DNA from 2 places in the Pseudomonas sp. GW821-FHT02H06 genome. Region 1 is predicted to be linked to the other one. Evidence: predicted binding sites of a transcription regulator. Region 1 holds the regulator's gene; the other holds the start of a gene.

Region 1 (7,202 bases):
CTTCTCCTTCATCAGCCTCGGTCTGGTGGCCGCCGGCGGCGCCTACCTGCTGTGGAAGAAAGAGAACCAGGTCAAGCTGGCTGCCGTGCAAGAGGTCAAGCGTCAGCAAGAGCTTTTGCCATCGCCGACCCGCGCGCAGGAATCCAAGGAACTGGGCTGGGACGACGTGACCCCGATCGACATGATTGGCCTGGAAGTCGGCTACCGCCTGATTCCGCTGGTGGACCGCAACCAGGGTGGTCAATTGCTGGCGCGGATCAAGGGCGTGCGCAAGAAGCTCTCTCAGGAGCTGGGCTTTCTCATGCCGACCGTGCACATCCGCGACAACCTCGACCTGGCGCCCAGCGCCTATCGCCTGACCCTGATGGGCGTGACCCTGGCCGAAGCCGAGATCTACCCGGACCGCGAACTGGCCATCAACCCCGGTCAGGTGTTTGGCAGCCTCAACGGCATCACTGCCAAAGACCCGGCGTTTGGCCTGGAGGCCGTGTGGATCGAAATCAGCCAGCGTGCCCAGGCGCAATCCCTCGGTTACACCGTGGTGGACGCCAGCACCGTGGTGGCGACTCACTTGAACCAGATTCTCTACAAACACTCTCATGAATTGATCGGCCACGAGGAAGTCCAGCAATTGATGACCCTGCTGGCCAAGGGATCGCCAAAACTGGCGGAAGAACTGGTCCCGGGCGTGCTGTCGCTGTCGGCGCTGCTGAAGGTGCTGCAGGCGTTGCTTGCCGAACAGGTGCCGGTTCGCGATATCCGCTCCATTGCAGAAGCCATCGCCAACAACGCTGCGCGTAGTCAAGATACCGCCGCGCTGGTGGCTGCCGTACGGGTCGGATTGTCCCGCGCAATCGTCCAAAGCATTGTCGGCATTGAGCCGGAGCTGCCTGTGATCACCCTTGAGCCAAGGTTGGAACAGATATTGCTAAATAGTCTGCAGAAGGCAGGTCAGGGTCAGGAAGAAGGCGTTCTCCTCGAACCGAGCATGGCTGAGAAACTTCAGCGCTCGTTGATCGAAGCGGCGCAGCGTCAGGAGATGCAGGGGCAGCCGGTTATTTTGTTGGTCGCAGGTCCGGTTCGCGCCATGTTGTCCCGCTTTGGACGGTTGGCTGTACCGAATATGCATGTTTTGGCTTACCAGGAAATTCCTGACAATAAGCAAGTCACCATCGTAGCGACTGTCGGGCCTAACGGCTGAGGTAGTGAGTCATGCAAGTTAAGCGTTTTTTCGCCGCCGATATGCGACAAGCCATGAAACTGGTTCGCGATGAGCTGGGCGCTGAAGCCGCCATCATCGGCAACCGGCGGATCGCTGGCGGCGTGGAACTGACCGCCGCCCTGGACTACAAGCTGTCTGCGCTGGCCCCGCGTGTGCCGAACATCGAACTCGAAGACGAGCTGCGCAAGACTCAGTCGCTCATCGTCACTGCTCAGGCTGAGCTGACCCACCGCAGCGAGCTGGACACTGTCGCCAACCGTCAGTTGTTCGCCGGCCTTGCGATGGATGACAGCAAGCAGATCGAACCGACGCTGGAAGAACCGTTTCGCCCGTCCGTCCACGCCGCAGTGGCCGCCGAACGCGCCGAGCGCAACGCCGAGCCGGGCGTTGGCGACCGCGCCTACGAAGCGATGCGTTCCGAATTGAACGGCCTGCGCGAACTGCTGGAAGTCCAGCTGGGCTCGCTGGCCTGGAACCAGCTGCGAGACGGCCGTCCGCAACAGGCCAATCTGTGGCGCCGTCTGCAACGGGTCGGCCTTTCCGGCCCGCTCTCCCGCGACTTGCTGGCGATGGTCCCGGACTCCAACGATCAGGCTCACACCTGGCGCATGCTGCTGGCCCATCTGGCCCGCATGATTGCCACGCCGGACGTCGAGCCACTGGAAGAGGGCGGTGTGATTGCCATGGTCGGCCCTGCCGGCATGGGCAAAACCACCACGCTGGCTAAACTGGCGGCCCGATATGTGTTGAAATACGGCGCGCAAAATATCGCGCTGGTGAGCATGGACAGTTTCCGCATTGGCGCTCAGGAGCAACTGAAAACCCTGGGCCGGATCCTCAATGTACCGGTCACCCACGTCGACCCGGGCCAGTCCCTGGCACAGGCGCTGGAGCCGCTGTTGCGCAAGCGCGTGGTGTTGATCGACACCGCCGGCCTGCAAGCCAGCGATCCGGCCCTGCGTCTGCAACTGGAAACCCTCGCCGGGCGTGGCATCAAGGCGCGCAACTACCTGGTGCTGGCGACAACCAGCCAGAAGCAGGTGCTGTCAGCGGCTTATCACAGTTACAAACGTTGCGGCCTGGCCGGGTGCATCCTGACCAAGCTCGACGAAACGGCCAGCCTGGGCGAAGTGCTCAGCCTGGCCGTGACACACGAACTGCCTGTGGCCTATCTCACCGATGGCCCACGGATACCGGATGATCTGCATTTGCCGCGTCGGCACCAATTGGTGAGCCGGGCTGTCAGCGTGCAGATGCAGGAGGAGCCAAGCGAGGAAGCGATGGCGGATATGTTTGCGGATCTTTATCACAGCACCGGCAAGCGCGCGGGCTAGGTGAAGAAAATGACAGTGGAATTTTCCTGCATCGATGGTCTGCCAGGCATTGTTCAGACACTGAACGTGCAGCCCGACATGTGGCTTAGGTCTAAGCAAGACAAGGTAAACAATTAACATGGGCAGCATGCATCCCGTACAGGTTATCGCGGTGACCGGTGGCAAAGGTGGCGTAGGCAAGACCAACGTTTCAGTGAATCTTTCACTGGCACTGGCCGAGCTGGGACGTCGCGTCATGCTGCTGGACGCCGATCTGGGTCTGGCCAACGTCGACGTATTGTTGGGTCTGACCCCCAAACGCACCCTGGCTGATGTCATCGAAGGGCGGTGCGAGCTGCGCGATGTCTTGCTGCAAGGCCCGGGCGGTGTACGCATCGTGCCGGCGGCATCAGGCACCCAGAGCATGGTCCACCTGACCCCGGCGCAGCATGCCGGGCTGATTCAGGCGTTCAGTGACATTGGCGACAACCTCGATGTGCTGGTCATCGATACCGCCGCCGGCATCGGCGAGTCGGTGGTGAGCTTCGTCCGCGCGGCCCAGGAAGTGCTGCTGGTGGTGTGCGACGAGCCCACATCGATCACCGACGCCTATGCCCTGATCAAACTGCTCAACCGCGATTACGGCATGAACCGCTTCCGCGTCCTGGCCAACATGGCCCAGAGCCCGCAGGAAGGGCGTAACCTCTTCGCCAAGCTGACCAAAGTCACCGACCGTTTTCTCGACGTGGCCCTGCAGTATGTGGGCGCCGTGCCGTACGACGAATGCGTACGCAAGGCCGTGCAGAAACAGCGCGCCGTGTACGAAGCGTTTCCGCGTTCCAAATGTGCCCTGGCGTTCAAGGCCATCGCGCAGAAAGTCGACACCTGGCCGCTCCCGGCGAACCCGCGCGGCCACCTGGAATTTTTCGTAGAACGCCTCGTGCATCAAACCAGCGCAGGGCCCGTCTCATGACAGCAAGTGGCTATCGCATGTACAGCAAATCGTCCAAAGACTCCCAGTATGAGCTGATCGAGCGTTATGCCCCGCTGGTCAAACGAATCGCCTACCACTTGCTGGCGCGTCTGCCGGCAAGCGTGCAGGTCGAGGATTTGATCCAGGCGGGCATGATTGGCTTGCTCGAAGTCTCGACCAAATACGACTCCACCAAAGGGGCCAGCTTCGAGACGTACGCGGGTATTCGTATCCGTGGTGCGATGCTCGACGAAGTGCGCAAGGGGGATTGGGCGCCGCGCTCGGTCCACCGCAACACGCGCATGGTCAGTGACGCGATTCGTGCAATCGAAGCAAAAACCGGCCGTGACGCTAAAGATCACGAGGTTGCTGCCGAACTTGAAATGAGTCTCGACGATTACTACGGGATTTTGAACGATACCCTGGGCAGCCGCCTGTTCAGTTTCGACGACCTGTTGCAGGACGGCGAACACGAAGGGCTGCACGAGGACGGCGCGAGCCAGTCCCTCGAACCGTCGCGGGATCTGGAAGACGAGCGCTTCCAGGCTGCGCTGGCCGAGGCCATTGCCAACTTGCCCGAACGTGAACGCCTGGTGTTGTCGCTGTACTACGACGAAGAGCTGAACCTCAAGGAAATCGGTGAGGTCCTGGGGGTCAGCGAGTCGCGGGTCAGCCAGTTGCACAGTCAATGCGCGGCGCGGTTGCGCGGTCGTCTTGGCGAGTGGCGCGCACGTTCGTGAATCAGGCGCAGGCCGCGAGGCCTGCGTGTTGCGTGTAAGACCGGCTGTGCAAGACGTGAGCGGGAAGCAAATGAGACACGGCAGGAGTCGGTCGAACCGGGTCGTAGATGATCCGGTTTCGCTGCGCTTGTTCCGGTCGATTCAACCCCCTCTTGATGTTCGGCGCAGCCGGTATTGATTGAACGCGCGTTCAGGTGCTGAACGCGTTAAAGACTGCTTGGAGGTCGAATTGGACAAGAACATGAAAATCCTCATCGTTGATGACTTCTCAACGATGCGGCGGATCATAAAAAACCTGTTGCGTGACCTTGGGTTCACCAACACGGCCGAAGCAGATGACGGACTCACCGCATTGCCGATGCTGCAAAGCGGCGCTTTTGACTTCCTCGTCACTGACTGGAACATGCCGGGCATGTCCGGCATCGACCTGTTGCGTCAGGTGCGTGCCGACGAGCGTCTGCGCAGCCTGCCGGTGCTGATGGTCACTGCCGAAGCCAAGCGCGAGCAGATCATCGAAGCCGCTCAGGCCGGTGTGAACGGCTACGTGGTGAAGCCGTTCACCGCGCAAGTGCTCAAAGAAAAAATCGAAAAGATATTCGAGCGCGTCAATAGCTGATGTCCGCTGCGAGGGCGCTATGGATTCCAAAGATTCGACAATGGGTGACTTTGAGTCAACCCTGAAGAAACACGCACAAGAGCTGGTCGCGAGCCTTGAAAAGGGCAAGTTCGGCGACGCTGTGCAACTGATCCATGAGCTTAACCAGACCCGCGACCGCGGCCTGTATCAGGAAGTCGGCAAACTGACGCGCGAGCTGCACAGCGCGATCGTCAACTTCCAGATCGACCCGAACATGCCGCAGGCCGAGGAGGTCTCCCAGATCACCGACGCCACCGAGCGGCTGTCGTACGTCGTCAGGCTGACTGAAAACGCGGCGAACCGGACCATGGATCTGGTAGAGCTGAGCACGCCGTTGATGCACGGGCTCACTGAAGACGCCAAGTCGTTGAGCGCCGATTGGGGACGCTTCATGCGCCGCGAGATCAGCGCCGAAGAGTTTCGTGATCTGGCCCGCCGCGTCGATGTGTTCCTGACCCGCAGCGAGAAGGAGACCACCGAGGTCTCTGCGCACCTGAACGACATCCTGCTGGCTCAGGATTACCAGGACCTCACCGGTCAGGTGATCAAGCGCGTGACCACGCTGGTCACGGAAGTCGAGCGCAATCTGCTCAAGCTGGTGCTCATGGCGAGCCAGGTGGACCGCTTCGCGGGCATCGAGCACGACCAGGAAATGTTCCGTCAGCAAAAAGAACAAGAAAAACTTCACTCCAAGGGTGAAGGTCCGCAGATTCATGCCGATAAACGTGAAGACGTTGTATCCGGACAGGATGATGTTGACGATCTGCTATCCAGCCTCGGATTCTGATTCGGTCATTCTGTCTCGGACTTCAGGTTTTCTGTGAAAGTGGCTGCTGGACCCGCGCGCCAATGCTTCGACGAAAGCAATGCGCGCAGGCCGTCAGTGCAGCCTCCGGATCGGTTTGACGGTTAATTTTAGGAGCACCCCCCAATGAGCTTCGGCGCCGATGAAGAAATCCTTCAGGATTTTCTGGTAGAGGCCGGCGAGATTCTCGAGCTGTTGTCAGAGCAGTTGGTCGAGCTGGAAAGCCGGCCTGACGATGCGGACCTGCTCAATGCAATTTTTCGCGGTTTTCACACTGTAAAAGGGGGCGCCGGCTTCCTCCAGCTCAACGAGCTGGTTGAATGCTGTCACATCGCCGAGAACGTGTTCGACATCCTGCGCAAGGGTGAGCGTCGCGTCGACTCGGAGCTCATGGACGTGGTGCTCGAAGCACTCGACACCGTCAACAGCATGTTCGGTCAGGTGCGCGAGCGCTCTGCCGTCACTCCGGCCACGCCTGAATTGCTGGCCGCACTGGCACGCCTGGCCGAGCCAGCCTCGGCAGAAGAAATCGCGGCGGCACCGGTGGTGGTTGAAGAGCCGGTCGCTGAAGCGCCGTCCGAAGACATCACCGATCTGGAATTCGAACAGCTGCTGGATTCGCTGAACGCCGTCAAGGCGCAAGCGGCAGGTGCTCCTGCACCGGCTCCGTCTGCGCCTGTTGCCGCGGCACCCGTTGCAGCAGCGCCGGCAGCAGCGGCTTCCGCTGCACCGGCTGGCACGGCGGCCAGCGATGAAATCACTGACGCCGAATTCGAATCACTCCTCGATCAGTTGCATGGCAAAGGCCAGTTCGCCGTTGATGCGGTGCAACCGCCGGCGGCTGTGACGCCGTCTGCCGCACCGGCCAGTGACGAAATCACTGACGACGAATTCGAGTCGCTGCTGGATCAGTTGCACGGCAAAGGCTCGTTCTCGCCGGACGCCGTCGGCGCTGCGGCTCCTGGCACTGCGGCACCTGCTGCCGCTGCACCTGCCGCTCCGGTTGCGCCCTCCGCTGCGTCGAAAGCCGCTGCGTCGGACGAGATCACCGACAACGAATTCGAAGACCTGCTGGATCAGTTGCACGGCAAAGGCAAGTTCGAACCTGCCGTGGCTGCCGGTGCAGCTGCAGCGCCGGCCGCAGCGTCACCGGCCAAGAAGCCCGAGCCCGCCAAAGCCGAACCGGCCAAAGCGACGCCTGCTGCTGCGGCGCCGGCCAAAGCTGCACCCGCTGCTGCTCCGGCACCAGCTCGCGCTGCTGCTCCGGCGCCTAGCGAAAAACCGCCGTCTGAAGCGGAAACCACCGTGCGCGTCGACACCGCGCGGCTGGATGAAATCATGAACATGGTCGGCGAACTGGTGCTGGTGCGTAACCGCCTGGTCCGCCTGGGCGCCAACAGCGCCGATGAAGCCATGTCCAAGGCCGTGTCCAACCTGGACGTGGTCACCGCTGACCTGCAGACCGCGGTCATGAAGACCCGCATGCAGCCGATCAAGAAAGTGTTCGGTCGC
Region 2 (7,202 bases), on a different contig from region 1:
TCCAATAGATCGAAGGCGCCTGACGGCGGTGGATGCTGTTCGCCTCCTGGCATGCTCATTGGCCTCCTTTAATAGTCAGCTGTGGACGCTGCCGACCGCTTTGATCAGCGCGTCTGCCATTTCTTCCGCGCTCAGTTGAGGGCTCAACACGGTTTTGCGCATCGTCTCGATCGGCATGCTGGGCACGGGCGCTTCCTCGGGACGCTGCACGAAACTCAACCCGCCGGCGTTCCTGACCTCTACCGCGCCATCCGCACCATCGGAATCGCCGCCTGACAGCACGAGGCAGATCACCCGCTCGCGAAATACGTCGGCAGCTGTGGCGAACAGGCGATCGGCGGCAGGACGTGCGAGGTGCAGCTTGGGGCCGTCGTCTAGATGAATGATCCCGGGGGGGACGATCTCCAGATGCCGGTCAGGAGGTGCCAGGTACACACGGCCAGGCAGTACCGGCTCGCCTTCTTTGCCGTAGCCGACAGGCAGCGTCGAGTAGCGACCGAGCACCGACGCCATGTAGTCCGGACCTGTCGGGTTCGTGTGAATCACGATGAGCACGGCAGCGGGAAAATCTTTCGGTAGCTTGACGAGCAGGTGCCGCAGGGCTTCCGTGGCGCCTTGCGCACCACCGATCACGATGACATCCCTCATCACTTGCGTGTTTTTAGCGTCCATACCTTTCTTCCTGAATGGTTCCATAGGATGGACACAGCGCAAGCGCTTGCCGTTCATTTTCACGTCTTCAAGCGCTGATGAACGTCACAACGTGCGTCGGGCGGCCGTGGGCTGTTCAACAGGCAATAAAAAGCCACGAGACGCGCTGTCTCGTGGCTTTCGTGAACAGCCGCATCAGAGTAGATGCAAACCGGTCAGGCGTTGTTACAGCGCCATGTCGCTGGCGGGCTTGCTTTCAGCAGGCTTGCCCGGCGCGGCAGTGCTGGTGCCGACGCTCTGATCGAGCACTGGCGGTTTGCCCAGTTGCAGTACTTCGGCGGTGTAGTTCCACTCTTGCTGAACAGCGGCTGGCGAGTCATTCAGCTTGGTGCCATAGCTCGGCACGATCTGATGGACCTTCGCTTGCCACTCAGGCGTCGCGAGCTGGGTCTTGAACAGCTTTTCCAGGACGTTGAGCATGATCGGTGCAGCGGTCGACGCGCCTGGCGATGCGCCCAGCAGGGCAGCGATGGTGCCGTCCTGGGAAGAAACGACTTCGGTGCCCAGTTTCAGCACGCCGCCCTTGTCGGCATCACGCTTGATGATCTGCACGCGCTGACCGGCTTGCCACAGGCGCCAGTCTTCTTTCTTGGCGTGCGGGAAGTATTCCTGCAGCGCTTTGAAGCGGTCGTCGTCGGACAGCATCAACTGACCGGCGAGGTACTCCACCAGCGGGTACTGCTCGACGCCCACTTTGGTCATCGGCCAGATGTTGTGGGTGGTCATGCTGCTGAACAGGTCGAAGTACGAACCTTCTTTCAGGAACTTGGTGGAGAAGGTCGCAAACGGGCCAAACAGGATCACGCGCTTGCCGTCCAGCACGCGGGTGTCCAGGTGCGGAACCGACATGGGCGGCGCGCCGGTGGAGGCGATGCCGTAGGCCTTGGCCATGTGCTGCATGGCAACGGTCGGGTTCTCGGTCACCAGGAACGAACCACCAACCGGGAAGCCTGCGTAGTCCTGAGCTTCGGGAATGCCGGATTTCTGCAGCAGCTTCAATGCGCCGCCGCCTGCACCGATGAACAGGAACTTGGCGTCGGTACCGGTGGTGGTGCCGTCTTTCAGGTTCTTGTACTCAACGTGCCAAGAGCCGTCGTCGTTGCGGGTGATGTCGTTGACTTCGCTGGACAGCTTCAAATCGAAGTTCGGGCGGGTCTGCAGGTAAGACACGTACTGGCGGGTGACTTCACCCCAGTTGACGTCGGTGCCGATCGGCGTCCAGGTGGTCGCCAGCTTCTGCGCAGGATCACGGCCTTCCATCATCAGCGGGACCCACTTGGCGATCTGTGCCGGGTCTTCGGAATACTGCATCGGGCGGAACAGCGGGCTGGCTTGCAGCGCGTCATAACGCTTTTTCAGGAATTTGATGTTGTCATCGCCCCACACGAAGCTCATGTGCGGTGTGGTGTTGATGAACGAAGGCGGGTTCTTCAGGACGTTCTGGCGGACCTGCCAGGACAGGAACTGACGGGTGACCTGGAAGGCTTCGTTGATCTCGATGGCTTTGGAGATGTTGACCTTGCCGTCTTTGTCTTCAGGCGTGTAGTTCAGCTCGGCGAGACCGGAGTGACCGGTGCCGGCGTTGTTCCAGCCGTTGGAGCTTTCTTCGGCGACGGCGTCGAGGCGCTCGACCATTTCCATCGACCAGCTCGGCTCGAGTTCATTGAGCCAGACGCCCAGGGTCGAACTCATGATGCCGCCGCCGATCAGCAGTACATCGACTTTCTTGCTTTCTGCGGCATGGGCTTGCAGGAAGGTGGCCGAAATCGCGAGGCCCAGTAGAGCGGTGCTCGTTTTCTTGAACATCGAATCATCCAATAGATAGAAAGTTATCCGCCTGCAGCAATCGTCGCGCAACGTCCTGCGATGCCGGGCGCCAGTGTGCGGCGCGAACGTCAGACAGGCTTCGCTCTCGGAAAACGAGGAGGAAGGGTCAAAAGGCCAGTGAAAAGGTCGACCTCGTGTTCTATGTCCCTCGGTGCTGTGCTTTTTATTCGATCATTGGAATCAGCAGCTTGAGTAAACATCATCCACCGCAGGACCTGGTCATCAGGTCCATCCCCTGCGGCGGGCGGGGATTGTACCCGAAATGTCATTTTCGACAAATCGGGTGTCAAATTAGTCAATACGCCATTTTGTCTCAGGGTGGCGATTGGCTGGCCGGGCGCCGAAACGCCAAGCCGTTTACAGGGTGAATTTGCCCACCATGGAGTGGAAGGAAACGGCCAGCCGCGACAACGCCTGACTCGACGCGCTGGTCTGATTGGCACCGGCTGCGGTTTGGGTCGACAGGTCCTGGATGTTCACCAGGTTGCGGTCCACTTCGCGGGCCACTTGCGCCTGCTCCTCCGCTGCGCTGGCGATCACCAGGTTGCGTTCGTTCATCTGGCTGACGCCTTCGCTGATGCGTTCCAGTGCGTGGCCGGCTTCGGTGGCCAATGATTGGGTGTGCACGGCGATTGCCTGGCTCTTGCCCATGGCCTGCACGGCTTCGTCGGCGCCATTGCGCACCTTGGTGATCATCGATTCGATTTCGCCGGTGGAGGTTTGAGTGCGGTGGGCGAGGGCACGTACTTCGTCCGCCACCACCGCAAAGCCACGGCCTTGCTCGCCGGCGCGGGCCGCTTCGATGGCCGCGTTGAGCGCCAGCAGGTTGGTCTGCTCGGCAATACCGCGGATCACGTCGAGGACTTTGGTGATGTCGCGGATCTGCCCGGCCAGCGCTTCGACGCGTTGGGTCGATTCGGTGATTTCCACGGTCATGGTGTTCATCGCGGTGACAGCCTGCTGCACTTGTTGCTGGCCCTTGATGGCATCTTCGGAGGTCTGCGCAGACACCTGCGAAGCGCTCGCGGCGTTGCGCGCCACTTCTTCCACCGCAGCGGTCATCTCGTTGACGGCCGTGGCGGCTTGCTGGATTTCATCGTTCTGACGCATTAGCCCGCGGGTGCTGTCGTCGGTCACCATGGTCAGTTCTTCAGCGGCGGACGCCAGTTGATCCGAAGCGGTGGCGATTTGCTGAACCGTGCCCTTCAGGCTGCCCTGCATGTTGGACAGCGCCTTGAGCAACTGGCCGGTTTCGTCCTGACCGCCGACCGCGATGGCCTGGCTCAGATCACCGCCCGCCACTCGGGTGGCGCTGGTCACGGATTGATAGATCGGCCGGGTGATCATGCGGGTGACGATCAGCCCCAACGCAATGGCGCACACCACCGCGATCAACGAACCGATGATCAGAATCCACGTCACCTGCTTGTCCGTTTCGATGCCTTGCTGGGCCTGTTCATTGGCTTGCCGCAGGTTGGATTCGATCATGATTTTCAGCTCGCCCATGGTCTTGCGATAGCTAGGCGTTACGCTGGTGGCGGCCAATTTGCTGGCTTGCTCAAGGTCGCCACTCTGCGCCACAGACAGCGCATTGAGGGCGGCGCTGATGTAAGCGGCCCAGTCGCGTTCGAAGTCATCGCCTGCGGCTTTTTCATCCGGATCAAGTGGCGTGGCGCGGTAGGTCTTGAAGTCGGTCTCGGCTTGGGCCTGGTTTTCCTTTAGAGACTGGATGGCTGCGTTGATGTCGTCCGGGTTGGCCTTGAGTGCGCTCAGTCCGATGGCTTTGAAAAAGTCGCGGTTGGTGGCGATGACGTTGGCCTTCACCGAATCGACCTTGGCGATCGACACCAGATTGTCGCTCACCGTGTTTTCAAACAGTTCATACAGCCGGGAAATACCGCTCTGCCCCAGTACACCCACCACCACGGTGATCAGCGCGCACAGACAGAAAGCCGAAAGGAGCTTGGTCTTCAATTTCAGGTCGGTCAGCCAGGACATGGAGTGCACTCGAACGGGGATGGGGTTGCGGCTGGTTGGGTACGCGTTGCATGACTGGATATCGGCTGCACACTCAAGGACTTTACCCGTTGACCCACGCCTCCTTACGCATCGATGCCCCGTCAACACGGCGCGAGGGCGTGATTTTTTCCCGCATGGCGTGCCTAAGCTTTGTCCTGCTGCCGCCGATAACTCGGACAAGTGGCGTCATGCCGCAACTTTATTGGCCCTCTCTGCCCAGACCGGGAACGAGACCGCCGCCCTTGCAAGTGCCTCAGGGCCGACTATTTATCCGGTGACAGGAATCTCGATGCTGGCGTGGAACCAAAAAACCTTTCTGATCGTCGACGATTTTTCCGACTTCCGCAGTTCGGTCCGCTCGATGCTGCGCGAGTTGGGCGTCAAGGCGGTGGACACTGCCGACACCGGCGAGGAGGCGCTGAAGATGTGCGCGCAGAAGCGCTACGACTTCATCCTCCACGACTTCAATCTGGGTGACGGCAAGAAGAACGGCCAGCAGGTGCTCGAAGACCTGATGTCCGATCGACTGATCAGCCACGAAAGCGTGTTCGTCATGGTCACTGCCGAGAACAGCCAGGCGATGGTGATGAGCGCGCTGGAGTGGGAGCCGGATGCGTACCTGACCAAGCCGTTCAACCGTGCGAGCCTGGCTCAGCGTCTGGAGAAGATCGTCCAGCGCAAGACCCTGCTCAAGCCGATCCTGCAAGCGCTTGACCGTGGCAATCCGACCGAGGTGTTGACGGCCTGTGCTGCGCTGACCAAGCAGGACCCACGTTTTGCGCCGCTGTGCCTGCGCTACAAAGCCGATGCACTGCGTGACCTCAATCAGCACGAGCCGCTCGAGGCCTTTCTCAAGTCGATCCTCGCCGACCGCCCGCAACCCTGGGCGTATGTGGCGCTGGGCAAGCTGCTGTTCAAGCGCGGGCGCAACGCTGAAGCGCAGGGCGTGTACGAAGAAGCGATTCGCGCCTTCAATGCCATGCCGGTGCTGTACGACGGGCTGGCCGACGTGTTGGTGGCCAGCGGCGACAACAAGCGTGCGCAGAAGATGCTGGAGGAGGCGGTGCGGTTATCGCCGTATGCGGTGCGCCGTCAGCGTCTGCTGGGCAAGCTGGCGCTGGAAAACGAGGACTTCGATGGCGCTTCAAAGGCCTACCGTCAGGCCGTTTCCCAAGGCCAGTTCTCCCGCTTCAAGGACCCGGAAACCAACCTCGGTTTTGCTCAGGCACTGATCAGCCGTGGCGGCGAGCGCGGGCTGGATGCCCGCACCCGCATCGAGATCAACCAGACCCTCACCGAAGTCGCCAAGGAAAACGGCAACGACGCCGGCCTGCAAGTGCGCGCGCGTTTGATGAAGGCCACCAGCGTCGCATCCTCCGATCCGGAAATGGCCGCCAAACTGACCGAGCAGGCGATGGAACGGCTTGAGGGCATGGAGCAGTTTCTCAGCGCCGATGCGGCGCTGGCGGTGGCGTCGCAGCTCAAGGCGCTCGGTCAGGAAGACGCTGGCGCGGGCATTCTGAAAAGCTGTGCAGAAATCTACGGCGACGATCCAGTGGTGATGCACAATATCGCCAGGCACACCGACGATCCCGAGATTCTCGGCGCCGGCAAAGCGGCCATCGATTTCAATATCCAGGGCATTCGCTGCTACCGCGCCGGCAAGCTCGGCGAGGCGCAGGACCTGTTCCGTCAGGGCCTGGCCCTGCAACCGAAGAACATCAGTATCGCCCTGAACATGGCGCAGTCATTGCTGCACATGGGCGTTCAGAATCTCGACGCGGCGAGCCTGGCGGAATGCCAGAGCAGTCTCAAGATGGTCGGCAAGATGCCGGAGACCGACCCGCGCTTCGAGCGTTTCCAGAAACTGCGACTCAGGGCTTTCGGCGAATGAAAGATCAGGATCTCGGGCTCGACTTCTCGATGGTGATTGCGTCCACCGTTCACGACATGAAGAACGCGCTGGGGTCGTTGATCCAGGCCCACGGCCAATGGGTCAAGCAGCTTCCGGAGGCCTGTCGTGGTACGCCGGATCAAGGCGTCATCGATTACGAGTTCGCCCACCTCAATGGCATGCTGGTGCAGCTGCTCGGGCTCTACAAACTGGGGGTGAATCAGCTGCCGATGCGCCCCGATTATCACGAGCTGGATGACTTCATCGAAGCGCAGCTGGCCTTTCATCAGGAAGTGCTCGTCAGTCGTGGCATCACGGCGCGCTATGCGGTAAACGACTTCGGTCTGCCGGGCTTCTTTGATCGCGAGCTGGTCGGTTCAGTGGTGTCCAACGTGGTCATCAACGCCATTCGCTTTGCGCGCAGTGAAGTGTTGATTACGGCAGGGCAGGTCGGCGAGCAACTGGTGATCAGCATCAACGACGACGGACCGGGGTTTCCGCTGCGCATGATCGAGGAACAGACCGATTACGTGCTGGGCATCAACCAGAACAGCGGGAGCACCGGGTTGGGCTTGTATTTCGCGGCGAACATCGCCAGACAGCATCAGCGCAAAGGCGTCCATGGCCACATCGAAATCGCCAACGGCGGCGAGCTGGGCGGCGGGCTGTTCAGCATTTATCTGCCCTGATATCCAGGGCGATTTGCTGAGGTCAACAGCGGATCAAAGGCTTCCCGGCTAAAGCCGGTCCT

What was found. Region 1 encodes FliA, which starts transcription of late flagellar genes. Its sites were predicted from a motif close to CTAAAGTTTNNNNNNNNNNNGCCGNTAA; they were not measured.
Region 2: the regulator FliA is predicted to act here: its motif matches at 4,595-4,622, upstream of AC07VF_RS21555 (methyl-accepting chemotaxis protein).

Annotation. Positions count from the first base shown of each region.
Region 1 covers NZ_JBWKVD010000017.1:126,597-133,798, reverse strand. The annotation lists partial or broken gene AC07VF_RS22595 (flagellar biosynthesis protein FlhA) at 1-1,201, shown strand, start outside; gene flhF (flagellar biosynthesis GTPase FlhF) at 1,213-2,556, shown strand; gene fleN (flagellar synthesis regulator FleN) at 2,675-3,508, shown strand; gene fliA (RNA polymerase sigma factor FliA) at 3,505-4,248, shown strand; gene AC07VF_RS22575 (chemotaxis response regulator CheY) at 4,490-4,864, shown strand; gene AC07VF_RS22570 (protein phosphatase CheZ) at 4,884-5,672, shown strand; gene AC07VF_RS22565 (chemotaxis protein CheA) at 5,817-7,202, shown strand, end outside.
Region 2 covers NZ_JBWKVD010000016.1:31,301-38,502, reverse strand. The annotation lists gene AC07VF_RS21570 (sensor domain-containing diguanylate cyclase) at 1-53, opposite strand, end outside; gene AC07VF_RS21565 (chemotaxis protein CheB) at 76-672, opposite strand; gene mqo (malate dehydrogenase (quinone)) at 877-2,517, opposite strand; gene AC07VF_RS21555 (methyl-accepting chemotaxis protein) at 2,896-4,536, opposite strand; gene AC07VF_RS21550 (response regulator) at 4,847-6,451, shown strand; gene AC07VF_RS21545 (sensor histidine kinase) at 6,448-7,140, shown strand.